DNA from 2 places in the Undibacter mobilis genome. Region 1 is predicted to be linked to the other one. Evidence: riboswitches for the same ligand, from Rfam matches in the RefSeq annotation. Region 1 holds a riboswitch; the other holds the start of a gene.
The links. A riboswitch is a leader RNA that binds a small molecule or an ion and turns the genes downstream of it on or off. The one in region 1 is predicted to bind thiamine pyrophosphate.

Region 2: linked by a shared signal. The riboswitch ahead of thiM (hydroxyethylthiazole kinase) and the one ahead of DXH78_RS19625 (hypothetical protein) in region 1 are both predicted to bind thiamine pyrophosphate.

The regions. Positions count from the first base shown of each region.
Region 1 is NZ_QRGO01000001.1:2,080,584-2,086,476, forward strand. Features, by position in the region: gene DXH78_RS09900 (hypothetical protein) at 1-200, opposite strand, end outside; gene DXH78_RS09905 (hypothetical protein) at 329-733, opposite strand; partial or broken gene thiC (phosphomethylpyrimidine synthase ThiC) at 979-2,871, opposite strand; gene DXH78_RS19625 (hypothetical protein) at 2,868-3,284, opposite strand; TPP riboswitch at 3,280-3,378, opposite strand; gene DXH78_RS09915 (hypothetical protein) at 3,524-4,990, shown strand; gene DXH78_RS09920 (YMGG-like glycine zipper-containing protein) at 5,009-5,317, opposite strand; gene DXH78_RS09925 (DUF4403 family protein) at 5,471-5,893, opposite strand, start outside.
Region 2 is NZ_QRGO01000001.1:2,436,042-2,441,934, reverse strand. Features, by position in the region: gene thiE (thiamine phosphate synthase) at 1-504, opposite strand, end outside; gene thiM (hydroxyethylthiazole kinase) at 527-1,333, opposite strand; TPP riboswitch at 1,321-1,433, opposite strand; gene DXH78_RS11460 (Lrp/AsnC ligand binding domain-containing protein) at 1,591-1,833, shown strand; gene DXH78_RS11455 (DMT family transporter) at 1,844-2,791, opposite strand; gene DXH78_RS11450 (c-type cytochrome) at 2,860-3,777, opposite strand; gene DXH78_RS11445 (c-type cytochrome) at 3,903-4,352, opposite strand; gene DXH78_RS11440 (xanthine dehydrogenase family protein molybdopterin-binding subunit) at 4,517-5,893, opposite strand, start outside.

The sequences.
Region 1 (5,893 bases):
AACTGCATCTTTGTTGCGGCCCCGTCGATATAGGTAAGGGGCCGCCAAAGATAATAGAGCGCGCTCCCATAACCCTGCGGGAAGATCACGTAGGTCCTGCTATCGCGCGCCCATACTTCCGTATTGAAGTGGCGGAAGGCGACGTACGTACCGACGTAAACCACAAGCGCGATGATGATCCAGCGGGTCGTTTGTGGCATGATGTCTCTGACCTCAAAGAATTACGACAACGCCCTGTTACTCTCCTTTACAAGCGCCGCATTTTTCGCTTGATGCTCGACTTCCGACGGCGAGACCGAGGACTTCGGCGCGGCGTTCGTCTCCTCCATCACCTCGACCCAGACGTGACTTGCCACAAGCGCCGCACGAACGGGATCGCGGCAATGATAAGAACCGGACCGTGGCCGCGCCAGAAGCGATGCCATTCCTCGGCGTTGGCGGGTAACTGTTCGCCTTTGCCGTAGCGCCACGCCGCGAGATAGAGCGCGCAGCCGACAATTACGAAAGCAGCATAGATGAGAAGGCTCCAAGGGGCGCGGGCTAGTCCGGCCATGGCGTCGGCCAAGATTAGATAGCTAATGACCGGGACTGCGACTATCGTGCCGAAGAACAGGCTGAGCGCGATACCAAAACTCAGGTCGCTGCAGCCCATTTCAAATGTGCATGATGTCTTTAACGTGCTGATCGTCCAGAAAGCGACCAGCATCAAGAAGATCATTGCGGCTGTGCGCATGGAGCGGGTTCCGTGAATGAGACGGTGGCTGTGGCGCGGACGTGGGTCGGGCCGGCGCAGCGTAATCCGCCGTCCGCGCAAACAAAAGGCGGGTTACGCCGTCGGCTAACCCGCCCTACGAATCAAGAGTCTGGGTCCCCGCTTTCGCGGGAACGAACGGAGACGGTGTCTTACGACAGCGCTTTATTACTCTCCTTCACTAGCCCCGCATTCTTCGCGTGGTGCTCGGCTTCCGACGACGAGGCGGCCGCCTTCGGCGTTTGGACCTTGTCGGCGTCAACATACACTTGCTGGCCCATGGCGTTGAACTTGTCCGACATCTCCTTCATGCCGGCTTCGGCGGTGGAGAGTCCCAGCGCCGCCTTTTCGTTGTCGCCGAGTGACGCCGCATAATCGCGCACGTCCTGCGTGATCTTCATCGAGCAGAACTTCGGCCCGCACATCGAGCAGAAATGCGCCACCTTGTGCGCTTCCTTCGGCATCGTCTCGTCGTGATAGCTGCGCGCCGTATCGGGATCGAGGCCGAGATTGAACTGGTCCTCCCAGCGGAAGTCGAAGCGCGCGCGGCTGAGTGCGTCGTCGCGCAGCTGCGCCGCCGGGTGGCCCTTGGCGAGGTCGGCGGCGTGCGCCGCGATCTTGTAGGTGATGACGCCTTCCTTGACGTCGTCGCGGTTCGGCAGGCCGAGATGCTCCTTCGGCGTGACGTAGCAGAGCATGGCGCAGCCGAACCAGCCGATCATGGCGGCGCCGATGCCGCTCGTGATGTGGTCGTAGCCCGGCGCGATGTCGGTGGTCAGCGGCCCGAGCGTGTAGAACGGCGCCTCGCCGCATTCCTTGAGCTGCTTGTCCATGTTGATCTTGATCTTGTGCATCGGCACATGGCCGGGGCCTTCGATCATCACCTGGCAGCCCTTCTTCCACGCGATCTGCGTCAGTTCGCCGAGCGTTTCCAGTTCGGCGAACTGGGCGCGGTCATTGGCGTCGGCGATGGAGCCGGGCCGCAGCCCGTCGCCGAGCGAGAACGACACATCGTATTTGCGCATCAGGTCGCAGATTTCATCGAAGCGCTCGTAGAGGAAGCTCTCCTTGTGCCGCGACAGGCACCACTTCGCCATGATCGAGCCGCCGCGCGACACGATGCCCGTCACGCGGTTAGCGGTGAGCGGCACGTAAGCGAGCCGCACGCCGGCGTGGATGGTGAAATAATCGACGCCCTGTTCGGCCTGCTCGATGAGCGTGTCCTTGTAGACTTCCCAGTCGAGCTTGGTCGGGTCGCCATTGACCTTTTCCAGCGCCTGATAGATCGGCACGGTGCCGATCGGGACGGGGCTGTTTCGCAGGATCCATTCGCGCGTGTTGTGGATGTTGCGGCCGGTCGACAGGTCCATCACCGTGTCGGCGCCCCAGCGGATCGCCCACACCATCTTCTCGACTTCCTCTTCGACGGAAGAGGTGACGGCCGAGTTGCCGATATTGGCGTTGATCTTCACGAGGAAGTTGCGGCCGATGATCATCGGCTCGAGTTCGGCGTGGTTGATATTGGCCGGGATGATGGCGCGGCCGCGCGCGATCTCGTCGCGGACGAATTCCGGCGTGATGAAGGCCGGCACCGCGGCGCCGAAGCTCTCACCGTCGGCGATCGCGGCCTGCGCGCGGTCGAGCATCGCCTTGCGGCCGAGGTTCTCGCGCTCGGCGACGTAGATCATTTCCTTGGTGATGATGCCGCGCCTGGCGAATTCATACTGCGTCACCGGCGCGTCGCCGATGGCGCGCCACGGCTTCGGCGTGTTCGGGAAGTTGCGGGCGAGGTGCTTGCCGGTGGCGTTGCCGTTGTCGACTGGCTTGATCGGCCGCCCTTCATATTCCTCGACGCCGCCGCGCTCCTTCACCCATTCGATGCGCGCGCGCTTGAGGCCGTTCTCGACGTCGATGGCGACGTTGTCGTCCGTGTAAGGCCCGGTGGTGTCGTAGACGGGCAACGGCGGCTCGCCGGAGGCATCCGAGAGCTTGATCGCGCGATGCGGCACCTTGATGTCCGGCGCTGCGGCGGGGTTGGTATGCACCTTGCGCGAGGCGGGCAGGGGGCCGGTCGTGACCTTCGGCGTGACGAGATCGGCGGCGGTGACGGGCTTGTTCATGACTTCAACTCCCTGCGCTGGCTCTGCGGTTGTTCGGCCACATAAGCCTTGAATGTGAGAATGCCGCCGACGACCAGAAAGATGATCGCCAGCACGGTAACGACACGCGGATTGCTCGTGGCGCCGATGAAGCGGACGAGGTCGGGTGCGAAAATGCGGAACACGCCCATCACGGTCAGCAGCCAGCCGAGCGCGGTGATGAGGCTGCGCCAGTCGGCGGTCCAGCGCGGATGCGCGTTGAGAATGGCGAGGCCCGTCGCCAGGCCGAGAATGCCCGACAGCGCGACCATCGCGCTGTTGCCGAGCAGCTGGCGACTGATCTCGTTGTAGGCCGCGCCGTTGATGAGCGCGCCAATGCCGAGCACGGCCATGACCGGGCCGGCGATTCGGGCAATGGAATATGAAGCCTGCATTGGCGTGTCCTGTCCCTTCGCCGGCATGACCCGGATCAGGTTCAAAGGGACTCTCTCAGCCCGGCCATGTCGCCGGGCACCCCTCGGAATCCGCGTAATCTAGGCTCGTTCGGGGCTGTGTCAATCGGCTGAAGCCTTTGTTCCAGGCCATTTACTCTCGGTTATCGCTTCGCGGATTTAATGGCCTCCGTTCGCCCGCGCTCGCATGGCGGGAGCTGACGCTTTCAGAGGGCCTTGCCGTGGTCTTTCCATCCGCCGACGCCAAGCGTCCCGGGTTTTCCGCGCTGCGCGCGGTTCCAGCCTCTGTGGCTTGGCCCGTGGCGGTGGCGTCGCTGATGTATGTGATGTTGCTGGCGCTGGGCGGCAAGCTGCTCAACGACGCCGACACCTACTGGCAGATCGCGCTCGGCGACTGGATGATCGCCAACCGCGCCGTGCCGCATGTCGATGTCTATTCCTGGACGATGGCGGGCGAGCCGTGGATCTCCAGCCAGTGGCTGGCGCAGGTGATCTTCGCCGCGGTTTACAACGCGGTCGGCTGGAGCGGCGTCGTCGCGATCAGCGCGCTGGCGATCGCGTCGGCCTTCGGCCTGCTGGCTTATCATCTGATGCGGCATCTTGCCCCGATGCCGGCGCTGGTCCTCACCGTGGCCGCCTTCGTGCTTGCCGCGCCGCATATGCTGGCGCGGCCCCACGCGCTGGCGCTGCCGGTGATGGTGCTGTGGGTCGCGGGGCTGGTGCGCGCCGCCGATGAGAAGCGCGCGCCGTCATTCTGGCTGCTGCCCCTGATCGCGCTGTGGGCGAATCTGCATGGCGGCTTCACCTTCGGTCTGTTCCTGATCGCGCCGGTCGCGCTCGAGGCGCTGATCAATGCAAAGGCGCAGGAGCGGATGCGGGTGGTGCTGCGCTGGGCGTTGTTCGGCGTTGCCGCGCTCGCCGCCGCGTGCATCACGCCCTACGGGCCGGAGTCGATTCTGGTGACGCGGCGCATTCTTGGCCTGGGGCCGGCACTGGCGCTGATCGGCGAATGGCAGCCGGAAAATTTCGCCAGGCTCGGCGGTCTGGAAATCTGTCTGCTCGCGGCGATCGGCTTTCTGCTCTATCGCCGCATCACGCTGCCGCCGGTGCGCATCCTCGTTGTGCTCGGTCTCGTGCATATGGCGCTCAGCCAGTCGCGCAGCGGTGAGATGCTGGGCCTTGTTGCGCCGCTGTTCCTGGCCGCGCCTTTGGCGCCGCAACTTGGCGGCCGTGCCGCCGGCGATGCGAAGCCGCTCTATACGGCCGCCGCCGCGGCGCTCGTGCTGTTCGCCGCGGTGATGAGCGTGGTTCTGCCGCTGTCGCTGCGTTACTCACCGCGCGCGGAGGTGTCGCCGGCCGGCGCGGCTGCGGCGGTGAAGGCATCCGGCCGGACGCATCTGCTCAATTCCTACGACTTCGGCGGCTATCTGATTGCACAGGGCGTCAAGCCGTTCATCGACGGTCGCACCGAGCTCTATGGCGCAGATTTCTTCCTGCGCCACGATGCCGCGGTGAATCTCAAGAATGTCAGCGTGTTCTACGATCTGATGCGGGCACGCGATATCGACGTCACCTTGCTGGCGCCGTCGACGCCGGCGGTCGGTCTGCTCGACCGTATGCCGGGCTGGACGCGCGTCTATGCCGATGACACTGCCGTCGTGCATGTGCGGACGGACGCCGCGCGCTAGCCGCGGCCGTTGCGCTGCTCAGTAGCAGTAGTTCCGCGACACGCGGTGATAGCTGCCATCACGATGTTTGCGCCAGCAGCGACCGTCGTACCAGTAGTAACGGCCGCGGGGCTCCATCTGCGAACCGATCGCGGCGCCGGCAGCGGCACCAATGATGCCGCCGGCGACAGCGCCGCCGGCCTTGCCGGTCGCAGCGCCGCCGACGACTGCGCCGATACCGCCGCCGATGATCGCACCGCCAATGGTATTGTTCTGCGCCGCTGCCTGCCGCACGGGCAACAAAGCGAGCAACGCCAAGACTACCAGAACACCGACCTTCCGAACCATGGATTTGACCCTCCGAAACCCATCCGCAGAGATTTGTAGAGCATATTCGGAGGGCCCGCCATTGCGTTCGACTCGCTGCCCCCCGCAATGACAAAGGGAGACATCGCAGCGATGACGACGGCGTCGGGGCTCACGAATACAAAGTGAGCCGAATTACATCCTCGGCAATTGCGTGACGCTGATCCGTGCCGTGCCTTCGGCTTCGGCGATGATGCGCAAGGTGTTGGAGTCGAAGGCGATGCCGTTGAGGCGGAGGCTGTTGATCGCGGTATCGACCGCGACGCCCTGGCCGGCCTGCCGGAAGTCGGCCATCGCCTCGCCGATTTTCTTCTTGGCATCGTTGAGGAAGGGCGTGAGATCGATCATGGCGTTGTCGGCCAGAGCCTGTTGCAGGTAGGGCATGGCCGCACGCGCCGCGGTGCCGAGCAGGCCGTACGCCGCTTCCGTCTCCACCGCCAGCGAGATGTCGGTGAGGCGCAGAATCTGCGTTTGCGGATCGAGCTTCGGGCGGCCCCAGATATCGACATCGGCCTCGGCGCCGAAGCCGAACCAGCTCTTGCGCTCGCGTGCCTTGAC
Region 2 (5,893 bases), 360 kb from region 1:
GGCAATGGCACAAATTGGATAGCCCGGCTTGCGGGCGCGTATGACGGCGCCGAGATCGCGCAAGCCATCGGTGCCGATCGGGGTCGAGGCATTGTCCTTCGACGTTGTCGCGTAAACGCCGCCGATGGCGACGTAATTCAGCAGATCGAGCGGCGCGGCCGCCGCCTGCTCAGCCGTTTTAATACTCAAGCCAATAATCGCATCCTTGCCGAGAAGACGGCGCGCATCAACGGCATCCATGTCGTCCCAGCCGATGTGCACGCCATGCGCCCCGGAAGCGAGCGCAACATCAATACGGTCATTGATCAGGAGCGGCACGCCGCGCGGCCGCAACACCGCCATGACATCGCGCGCCTCCTCGATCATGACACGGGTCGAACCATGCTTGTCGCGGAGCTGCACCAAAGTCGCGCTATCGGCAATCAGGGCCGCGAGGCCGGGCAGCGAACGCCCGCCGGCAACCGCCGGATCGACAAGGGCATAGAGGCTAAGATCGAGCGTCATCGGTCGCTACCTTTGCAGATCGTTACTCGGTCACAGTGACGCGGGCCCGTGCCGCGAGCGTGTCACTATCGATGGAATAAAGTGCGTCGAGGATCGCCACCGCGAAGCTGCCCGGGCCCCGCGCGGTTTCCGCCGCCATTTCACCGGCCACACCGACAATCGTCAGCGCCGCCGCAGTCGCGACAAATGCATCTTTCTCGACGGCCAGACAGGCCCCGACCATTGCCGAAGCGGCGCACCCCATCGCTGTGATCCGCGCCATCATCGCATCGCCATTGGCGAGCGTGACCGCACGCCGGCCGTCGGCAATCAGGTCTCGCGCGCCCGACAGGCCGATCGCGATATCGCGCTCGCGTGCATAGGCGCGCAGATCGGCGAGTTGGTCGCCGGCGCCGGCAAGCGTCGCAAATTCGGCCGCGTTCAGCCGCATTGCCGTGGGGCGGAGGAACAGCAGATCCTGTGCGTAAGTTGCCCGCGGCGGCGCGCGATCGACAAAAACGGGATCGAGAATCCACGGTAACCCGCCCTGGTTCGCGGTATCGACCGCGATCGAGGTCGCCTCGCGGCGCTCGCGGCCAAACGTGCCGAGATTGACCAGCAAGGCATCGGCGCGGGCGACAAAAGCGCCAATCTCCACCGGCGACAAGGTCATGGAGGGAACGGCGCCCAACGCGAGGAGGACGTTGGCGGTGAAGTTTTCCGCCACAGAATTGGTGATGCAGTGGACGCGCGGCGCCTTGGTGCGCACGCGCTCGAGCACGGCCGCGACCGCGGAGACAAACTCCGCAGGCGATGTGAACTGGCGCAGTGGGGCTATCGGTTCCTGCATCTCTCTCCCTCCGCCGGCATGACCCGGATCAGGTTCGTTGGGTTGGCCAGACTTCCGGCCTCTCAGTCCGGCACGTTGCCGGACACCCCACGAGATCGCTGAACGATACCTAGACGCACTGGCGCAGCAAGGCAAGAGCGCTTCGATCAGGCGGCCGGAAGACCGGGAAAACCGGTGTCCAAACCGGTACCTTGCCAGGCTGGCGCGATTTTGCTGTGTTGCAGGAAACGCCCCGGCACCCCGGAGACCCCACCGCAATGACCCCGTTCTTCGTCCAAATCAAATGCGAGCTCGGCAAGGCCTATCAGGTCGCCAACGAACTGGCGGAGGCCGAGATTGCCTCGGAGATCTATTCGACCGCCGGCGATTACGATCTGCTGGTGAAGTTCTACGTGGACGACAAGATCGATATCGGCCACTTCGTGAACGAAAAGGTGCATTGCATCCCGGGGATCAAGGACACCTACACAATCATCACCTTTAAGGCATTTACCGCGTAGCTTTGTAACGTCAAATTTCCGGCCGCCGCGGGCCTTCGGCTTCGGGGGCCCGGTCAATACCGAGGCGCCGCTCGCGCCACAGCACCGCCAGCCCGGCGCCAGCCACGATGGACGCGCCGACATAGACCAGCGTGCTCGGCAGTTCGCCGAAGAACCAGTAGCCCAGCAGCAGCGCCCAGATCAGCGACGTGTAGTCGAACGGCGCGATCACCGACGCGGTGGCGTGACGGTAGCTCTCGGTCAGAAAAATGTGCGCGATGCCGCCGAGAATGCCGGTGGCGACGAGCGCCATCAGCTCCTCGCGGGTCGGCGTGTACCAGGCAAAGGGAAGCGTCGCCGCGCCGACCAAGGCGCAGGACAGCGAGAAGTAAAAAACGATCGACGACGTCGATTCGCTTTGCGTCAGCCGCCGCGTCTGGATCACGGCACCGGCGTTACAGAAGGCGGCAATGACCGCGAATATCGAGCCGACCGCCGCAGCGGCACCTACACCGACCGCAGTATAACGGCCCGGATCAAAATTCGGAATGAGCATCACAATCACGCCGACAAAGCCGACAACGACTGCGGTCCAGCGGAAGACGCGTACACGCTCCTTGAGGATAAGAGCGGCGAGCGCCACCGTGATCAGGGGCGAGCCGAACTGAATAGCGGTGGCATCCGCCAGCGGCAGCCGCGCCAGCGCGGCAAAATTCGAGAACATGCCACAAACACTGACGGTCCCGCGACCAAGATGACCGAAGATGCGGTTGGTGCGCACAGCGGTCATGATCTCGCCGCGGAAAGCGTAAATCAGCAGCACCGGAGGTATTGCGCAGGCCGAGCGGAAGAACACCATCTGCCCCACCGGCACGGTTTCGCCGAGTTGCCGGATGAGCGCGGACATCGCAGCAAACAGCAGTGCGGAGAAAATCTTGAAGCCGATGGCTTTGAGGAGATCGGGCGACGGGTGATGCATGGAGAACCCCTCCATAACTCTCCGCGCCGGTCTTGTCGCCCCTCTTTAGCGCGCGGGCTGCCCCGCTTTTACTTTTTCGCCGGCCGTGGCGGGCCGGCGACCGCCGGCAGCGACTTGATATAGACCGCCATCGCCAGCCGGTCGGCGTCGCTGAGCTGCGCCGTATTGCGGATGACCGCAGCCATGCTGCCGCCTGCGGAATCGAACTCGGGAGTCATACCCGATTTCAGGAACTCTGCGATGTCCTTGTCCGACCACGAGCCAAGACCTTGCTGCGTAATGTTGGGCACAAAACCCTCGCCTTCAGGATTGGGACCGCCGGCGAAACGCTTTGCTGCAACGATGCCACCCATCATGTCGCGCGGGGAATGGCATTCGGCACAGTGGCCAGGTCCGTTGACAAGGTAGGCACCGCGGTTCCATTGCGCGTCCCTGGAAGGGTCCGGAGTGAACGGCTTGTCATCGAGGTAAAGAAGCTTCCAACCGCCAAGCAGCAAACGGATGTTAAACGGGAATGGCAGGTCGTGACCGCGTGCCCTGCCCTTCACCGCAGGCAGCGTCTTGATGTAGGCGAATAGGTCGCGCACGTCGTCCACATTCATGCGCTGATAGGAGGCGTATGGAAACGACGGATAAAGATGCGTGCCTTGCGGCGACGTGCCGTAACGCATGGCACTGACGAATTGAGCTTCACTCCATCGCCCGATGCCGTCATCCGGATCGGGTGAAATGTTCGGCGTGTAGAATGTGCCGAAGGGCGAGCCCAGCGCCACGCCGCCGCCGAGGCGAGTCCGATCCTCCTTGCTGTCGGTGTGGCAGGACACGCAGCCGCCGACGTCGAACATCGTCTTGCCATTGGCGAGATCGGCCTTGTACGGCGTCGCAAAAGCGTCCGCCGGCTCTGTCTTCGGCGCGATTACAAACCAGAAAGCCGCCATTGCGGCGATGCCGAGTACAAGGAAGAGTCCAATCAGTTTACGCGCCATGTCAGAATGTCCCATCGGTCGTTGCGACCAGTCTAACCGCGACCGCGGTTCAAGAGAAAGGGCGGTGCGCGCAAGGCACACCGCCCTTTCAATCAAAGGCCACGTGGCCGATCAGCAAAAGACCATCAGCTCTTCTTGACGCGGTAAGCTTCGTGGCAGCCGCCACAGTTGCGGGTGACGTTGGCCACAGCCGCCTTGAGCGAATCGAGATCCTTGACAGAGGCTTCCGCCGCCTTGGCATCCTCGCCGAACTTGACGAAACGCGCCTTGAAGTCGTCCATCTTCTCCCAGATCGCCGGGGCTGCGGTGGTCTCACCACCGGACTTCGAGCTCTCGGGGAACAGTGCCGGCATCTTGGCGGCGATGTCCTGATAGGTCTTCAGCGACTTTTGCGCGGCCGCCAGGTCGAATGGCGTTTCGCCTTTGGTCATCTTGACGACCACAGCGGTGGCCTGTCCGGATTCCTTCATCAAAGCCTTGCGCGCGGCAATCGGATCCTGCTGGGCAACGACCGCTGTGGTAGCGACCGATACCAAGGCCACGGCCGCAGCCGCACAGAACAATGATAACTTCATTTAGTCCCCCTCGTGGATGGGCGCGCATAGTTGCGCATGTAACGATCGCGCCGAAGGTTTGCCGGCACGCGCTTTAGCTAACCCGGATTTGCGAAACATATTCCGGCGGAACTGAGCGCATTCGACATATCCAGCCATCACGAAGGCGTGAGGACCCGGCGGCGCTACGCCGCACGGGCCTTCCTGGCCTGGTCGATCAGCGTCCACACCTTCAAAGGCGTCGCCGGCATGTCGACGTGACGGATGGCGTAGGCGCGGTCCAGCGCGTCGATGACCGCATTCATGACCGCCGGACATGAACCGATGGCCCCGGCCTCGCCCGCACCCTTCACGCCGAGCGGATTCGTCTTGCACGGCATATTGCGGGTTTCGAACACGAAGGACGGCGCATCGGAGGCGCGCGGCATGGCGTAATCCATGAAGCTCGCACTGATGAGCTGTCCGGTATCGGGATCGTACACCGTGTCTTCCATCAGCGCTTGGCCGATGCCCTGCACCAGCCCGCCATGAACCTGGCCTTCCAGCAACAACGGATTGAGCGTGGCGCCGAAGTCGTCGACCACAACGTAGGTGACGATTTCCGTCCTGCCTGTATCGGGATCGATCTCCACTTCCGCGATATGGGCGCCGTTCGGATAGGTCGCTTTGTCGGTGCTGAAATCCTTGGTCGCGGTCAGTTTATCCGGCGTGGCTTTCGGATGACGGGCCAGATCGGCAAAACTGATGGCGCGATCGGTGCCCGCCACGCGCACCGTCCCGTCGGCAATTTCCATGTCGCTGGCCGAAGCTTCCAGCGCATCGGCGGCCAGATCCTTGAGCTGATCGGCCAAAGTGCGCGATGCGCGATCAACCGAGACCCCACCCACAGGGATCGAGCTTGAGCCGCCGGTGCCGGCGCCGGTCGCAATCCGGTCGGTGTCGCCCTGGACAACCCGCACGCGCTCCGGCGGCAGATCTAGCCGCTCCGCTACAAGCTGAGCGTAGGAGGTCTGGTGGCCCTGCCCGGTCGATTGCGAGCCGATCAGCACCGTGACGCCACCGTCGCCATCGAGCGTGACCTTCGCAGTCTCCGGACCATTGGAGCCGCAGGCCTCGATATAAGTGGCGACACCGATACCGCGCAATTTTCCGGCGCGCTTGGCCTGGGTCGCGCGCTTGCCGAAACCCTTCCAGTCGACCAGATCCTGCGCATGCTTGAGCGCTCCGGCGAAGTCGCCGGAGTCGTACACCTTGCCGGTCGGCGTCGTGTACGGCAACTGGGACTGACGGATCATGTTCTTCCGTCGCAGCGTGTCGGGTGCAACGCCAATTTCTCGCGCGGTGTTGTCCACGGCGCGCTCGATCAGATAAGACGCTTCGGGACGTCCCGCTCCCCGATAGGCATCGACCGGTACGGTGTTCGTATAGGCCGCGCGCAAGCGAATGAAGGCCGTTGGAATGTCGTAGACGCCGGTCGCCATGCCGACGCCGAGCCAGGGAATATAAGGTGCGTAGCACGACAGGTAGGCGCCCATGTCGGCGACGATGTCGATCTCAAGCGC